Linked DNA regions of Pelosinus sp. IPA-1. Each later gene encodes a partner of the first gene's protein in a complex. Links are inferred from orthologs where the notes say so. Each region holds a gene or a part of one and is shown on either strand. Other genes may lie near its edges.

Region 1 (2,977 bases):
TTTACCAATCGGTTAATATCGTCCTGTGTCCTGTTTTCTGTTACACACAATAACATACAGTTTTTAAGTTCTGGATAATAAATACCAAGGTCCAATCCACCAATCATTTTTTCATGTAGTAATTCTTCATTGATTTGGGTAATAGATTTTGGACAACGTATAATAAATTCTTTTAAATAACTTGCCCCAAATACAGAGTTGAATCCTTCTAATTTTGTTAGCTCACGGTATGCGTAGTGAGATTTTTGCAGTGATAATTCGGCTACCTGACGCAGGCCCTCTTTACCAACAGCGCTCAAATATACAGCAGCTGTTAAGGCGCACAAAGCTTCATTGGAGCAGATATTTGAAGTCGCCTTTTCCCTACGTATATGCTGTTCCCTTGCTTGTAAGGTTAACACGAATCCTCGATTACCATCATGGTCCACGGTCTGCCCCACAATACGACCAGGCATCTTGCGCATCAGTTTTTCTTTAGCAGCAAAAAAACCCAGACAAGGACCACCAAAAGCAGTCGCCAATCCCATAGACTGGCCTTCGCCAACTACGATATCTGCACCAAGTTCACCAGGTGCTTCTAAAATACCTAAGGAAATAGGATCGACAGCCACGATAAGCAATGCTCCTTCTGCATGAATAAGATCAGCAACTTTTTTTATATCTTCAATACACCCGAAAAAATTAGGTGATTGAATGATAACAGCAGCGATATTTTTGTTTATTAATTGTGTGAGTTCTTCCCTATTTGCAGTACCATCTTTATAACCAAACTCTGTTGGTTTATATCCCCAATCCATTCCGTACGTAGTGAGTACAGTGCGATAATGAGGATGCACTGTGTTTACTACCAGCACTTCACTGCGATTTGTGACGTTACAGGCCATCATTGCTGCCTCGGCTAAGGCGGTACCACCGTCATACATGGAAGCATTAGAGACTTCCATCCCTGTTAACTGGCAGATCATACTTTGGTATTCCCATAATGCTTGCAAGTATCCTTGAGAGATTTCTGGTTGATATTGAGTGTAAGCTGTATAAAACTCAGAACGTCTTATTACATGGTCAATCACACTTGGTATGTAGTGATCATAAGCCCCTGCGCCTAGAAAACAAGTATATTCCTGGAGATTAGCATTTACCCCAGCTAATTTATGAAGGTAGTTTATCAAATCTGGCTCCGACATGGGAGCTGGTAACTGTAGTGGGCGATTAAATAATAGATGGGTGGGAATATCATTAAAAAGATCTTCCACTTTCTCTACACCAATGGCGGCAAGCATGGTACGGCGGTCTTCGTAAGTATGAGGTAAATAACTCCACCCCATTTTAATGACCTCCTTCAGCTATTAATTTTTCATACTCGTCACTACTAAGTAGTTGGTTAAAGTCCGCTGGATCGGCTATTTCGATGACTACCAGCCAACCCTCGCCGTAAGGATCTTCATTCATAATTTCTGGTGCATCAGTAAGCGTCTCATTTACTTCCACAATCACACCACCAACAGGTGCATAAATATCAGATACTGCTTTCACTGATTCTACCACTGAAAAACCCGCCCCTACAGCTATCTTGCTATCCACTGTAGGCACCTCAACAAACACTACATCACCAAGCTGAGACTGAGCATAATCGGTAATACCCACCCTTGCACGAGTTCCCTCAATTTTCACCCATTCATGGTCGCGTGAATACTTTAATTCTACTGGAGTTTTCATTTTTATTTCCCCTTTCTATTATAAAATGGTTTAGGAATTACTTGAGCAGCTACTTTTTTACCACGAATCTCTATATCAAATTGCTGTCCAACTATAGCAAATTCGGCTTCTACTAAAGCAAGACCGATATTCTTATCCAAACTTGGCGAATAGGTTCCTGTGGTTACTATCCCAATACATCGTCCTTGTGCCATTACAGGATATTCAGCCCGAGCTATCCCTCGTCCAGTTATAACAAAACCTACATTTTTACGTCTTACGCCATTTTTCTTTTGCTCTGCCAAAGAAGCACAACCAATAAAGTCACCTTTGTCCAGCTTCACAAACATACCAATCCCTGCTTCTAAGGGGGAAATATCCTTGGATAATTCATGCCCATAGAGTGGCAGGCAAGCTTCAAAACGCAGAGTATCTCTACAGCCTAGGCCTGCAGGTAACAGCCCATAAGATTTACCTGCAGTCATTATAGAATTCCATAATGATGCTGCATCCTCTGGGCGACAGTAAATTTCAAATCCATCTTCGCCAGTATAACCAGTTCTAGATACTAGCGTCTCCTTGCCCGCCAACATTACTTTTGGTAAAAACCAATAATACTCTAGATTTTCTAAAGCTATATCTGTCAATTGGCTAAGAATAGCCTGAGCTAGGGGACCCTGCAAGGCTAGCTGCGCTGTGTGATCGGATAAATTGATTAATTCTGTATGAAAGCCGCCCTTATTTTCCTGCATCCACTGCCAATCTTTCTCAATATTAGCAGCATTAATAACTAATAAATATTCTTCTTCACCCTGTTTATAAATAAGCAAATCATCAACAGTACCACCATCCTGATAGCACATGGGCGTATACTGTATTTTATGATTAGCAAGGCGAGATACATCATTCGTTACTAATTTTTGTACAAATGCAAAGGCATCAGGCCCCTTAACAAGTACCTCCCCCATATGTGAAACATCGAATAAGCCAGCCTTTTCTCTAACTGCTCGATGTTCCTCCAAAATCCCGGTATACTGTACTGGCAGTAACCAACCTCCAAATTCAACAATCTTTCCACCGTACTCTAAATGAGTCTCATATAGAGGCGTCTTTTTTGATGCTGCCATAATCCATCTCCCCTTTCTACTTGTTTTCTTAAAAATAAAGACAGAGACAAAGGCGGACGAATCCCCCTTTGTCTCTGTCTGTTGTACCTGAGAGTTTTGCCTAAATAGGCTCCCCATCGGTGACGCCTTTACAAGGCGTACTCTCCAGAGTATAG
Region 2 (3,008 bases), on another replicon or contig:
ATCACCAAGCTGTTCAAGACTTCCTGATTCATCCTGAAAATTTTGTACCACATGGGCCAGTTCAGTTCCCTTTCGTAGCAAATCTTGCTGTTTACCTGCTAGTATTTGGTCTTTGATAAACATTGAGATACCACCTAGCACAATCCCCAACGTTGCCGTAATGACTAGCATAAAGCCGGCCAGCAGTTTTAATTGCAGGGAACTGTTCATGATTTGACCTCAAAGCGGTACCCAACGCCCCAGACTGTTTTAATATCCCAAGGCGTGGTGTCGCTGGCTTCCATTTTTTGCCTTAGGCGGCGAATATGGTTATCTATGGTACGGGTTTCACCACAATACGTATAGCCCCAAATTTTTTCCAGCAAGATTTCGCGGGAAAAAGTCTGTCTCGGACGGGATGCTAGGCACCATAAGAGTTCCATTTCTTTGGCCGTCAGCGGAACGGATCGGCCAAAGGCGGTAATGGTGTAATCAGCGATATTGATGTCAAGGTTGGGAAAATGCAGCCGATCGGCGGAGGTAAACTCGGTATCAGGCACCCGCCTCAGTACGGCGTTGACCCGGGCGACCACTTCACGGGGATTGAAGGGCTTAGTGATGTAGTCATCGGCCCCCAGTTCAAGTCCCATAATTCGGTCTTCATCTTCTGCCCGGGCCGATAACATAATGATGGGCACCTGTGAGAATTTGCGTACTTGGCGGCAAACTTCGATGCCGTCGAGTACTGGCATCATGATGTCTAAGAGGATTAAGTTCGGTTTGACTTGTTCTATTTTCCGGATGGCCTCAACGCCATCTGCAGCTTCTTCAACCTGAAAGCCTTCTTTGATAAAATACAGGCCTATGATTTCTCGAATTTTATTGTCGTCATCCACAACGAGTACGGTTGGGTTGCTCATAGAATATCCTCCTTGTCTTGATTGCTTACGGTTCAGTATAGAATAAAAAGGTGCATGTTTTTGTGTCATAATTGTAAAAAATGTGTAACATATATCGTTTATTAGCAGTACATCTTGTTAATTGTTACGGGTAAAGGCGTTTTTTTACGTAATAGATTATGGGTTAGGAAAAAAGCACGATAGGAGGTCTTGAGGCGATATATTATGAATGGGATGTTCGGCTAGCCAAGGTATAATAATCTTGCTGACCCAATCGGGGTTCCAAGTTGTGCCGCAGAGTGCAGTCTCCAGGTCATTCATGTCGCCGGTGGCGAAAAAATCCCCACAGAATTTGCAATGGGCAATGGTTTCGTTTTGTATGTTGAGCAACACCTGTATGGTGCCGCCGGAAAAAGTTTGCTTTGTGGAGTGGTTATAGGGCGGCAGTGTGCCATAGGTCCAGGCTGGGTCACGATAGCGGCAGGCGAGAGTTTCAATGGATTGACGGTCGGTAGCCGAAAGGTTGTACTGTTGGTAGGAGGCTCTAGCATGGTGAAAGATGGATCTAATTAGGACGGATTCAAATTCGGTGAGTGTTACGGTAGTCGGCAGATGCCGGCGGATGGTCGTCACTTTGCTGCGCATCGAAGGGACGGCGCGGGTACTATATTTTGCTTCGGAGCCGGATAAAGCTTGTGCCAAAATCGTCAGGTCGGTATCAAATAATAATGTACCATGATGCAGCAAGCGGTCACGATGGATATACTGGGCGTTACCGGAAAATTTTTGCCCGGCAATGGTCAGGTCATTACGGCCGGTAAATTCGGCTTGCACGCCAAACACTGCCAGCGCGTCAATGACAGGCAGGGTCAAACGGGAAAATTCGTTGTGACCGATGGCCGAAGCGGCGGTAATCAAGGTAAAGTTCAGATTTCCTAAATCATGATATACCGCACCGCCGCCGGAGAGCCGGCGGGCAACCTGTATATGTTTTTCAGTAATAAAGGGGTGATTGATTTCGACAGTCAGGTTCTGGTTTCTGCCAATGACGACGGTTGGGGCGTTGCGCCAGAGAATGACCATATCATCGGCAACTGCCTGTTTAAGAAAATATTCTTCCAAGGCCAGATTAAGGCTGGGGTCGATACAGGAATTGATGATATGCAGCATAGATAGCCTCCTTCCATAATGAAACGTATAAATAAAAATTTTAAAAGGTAATTGACATCCAACAAATTCCATTTTATTATAATATTAAATATATTATAATATTATAAAATGTTTATATAATATTCAAGTAATATTTTTGGGGTGAGAGAATATGAAGCCTATTTATGATGAAGAGCTTGCCATTCTGGGTGGCGGCCCGGCTGGGTATTTGGCAGCTGTGCGGGCTGCGCAACTTGGGTTTCGTGTGGTCATTGTCGAAAAGGATGAGTTTGGCGGCGTCTGCTTGAATCGGGGTTGTATTCCCACCAAGGCGCTGCTAAGGACGGCAGAACTGGCGGTGCTTGGCCGCAAGGGGCAGGAATTTGGTGTAATGGGGCAACTGCAGACAGTGTCATGGTCAGCGGCACACAGCCGCAAAGCCCGGGTGGTAAAAAACCTGAGGCTGGGTGTGGAACATTTGCTGAACAATGATACGATTCGCATTGTCAGAGGGACAGGGAGGATCGTCAACCCGCAGCAAATTACAGTGAAAACAGCGGATGGTCCAATGACCATACACTGTAAAAAAATACTTATCGCTACCGGGTCAACACCGATGCGCCCACCTATTCCCGGCATGGAGTTATCGATGATATTGACCAGTGATGACCTGCTGACGCTGGAAGAGGTACCACAGCGCTTGGCTATCATTGGTGGCGGGGTGATTGGTCTGGAGTTTGCTCAAATGTTTAACGGGTTGGGAACCAAGGTAACCATCATCGAAATGGCTGACCAGCTGTTGCCGCAGGAAGATAGTGAGCTGGCCGGTGAAGTGTTGAAGCTGTTGAAACGGCAGGGCATACAGGTGCATATGTCGGCGGTTGTTACGGAAATTGCGCCCGCATCGGCTGGCGCAGTTGTGAAGTTTCAAGTCAAAGGCAAAGAAGGTTTGGTGGAGGCCGACTTTGTGTTATTGGCAGC

What was found. The genes of interacting proteins can lie anywhere in the genome.
Region 2: the proteins of gcvH (region 1) and lplA are in contact, whole or in part, in a crystal structure (PDB 3A7A), measured with the Escherichia coli proteins. The link is inferred for Pelosinus sp. IPA-1 from one-to-one orthologs.

The regions. Positions count from the first base shown.
Region 1 is NZ_BSVC01000004.1:86,402-89,378, reverse strand. Bases 22-2,928 are described here. They hold gcvH (glycine cleavage system protein GcvH), read right to left. Parts: upstream 1,717-2,928; coding sequence 1,327-1,716; downstream 22-1,326. Other genes in these bases: gcvT (glycine cleavage system aminomethyltransferase GcvT), read right to left, coding at 1,719-2,822; gcvPA (aminomethyl-transferring glycine dehydrogenase subunit GcvPA), read right to left, coding at 22-1,325. Also shown: more of gcvPA, read right to left, coding at 1-21. UniProt on the Escherichia coli protein: The glycine cleavage system catalyzes the degradation of glycine. The H protein shuttles the methylamine group of glycine from the P protein to the T protein.
Region 2 is NZ_BSVC01000008.1:14,875-17,882, forward strand. Bases 53-2,990 are described here. They hold lplA (lipoate--protein ligase), read right to left. Parts: upstream 2,049-2,990; coding sequence 1,056-2,048; downstream 53-1,055. Other genes in these bases: QSJ81_RS18910 (ATP-binding protein), read right to left, coding at 53-210; QSJ81_RS18915 (response regulator), read right to left, coding at 207-899; lpdA (dihydrolipoyl dehydrogenase), read left to right, coding at 2,200-2,990. Outside these bases: more of QSJ81_RS18910, read right to left, coding at 1-52; more of lpdA, read left to right, coding at 2,991-3,008. UniProt on the Escherichia coli protein: Catalyzes both the ATP-dependent activation of exogenously supplied lipoate to lipoyl-AMP and the transfer of the activated lipoyl onto the lipoyl domains of lipoate-dependent enzymes.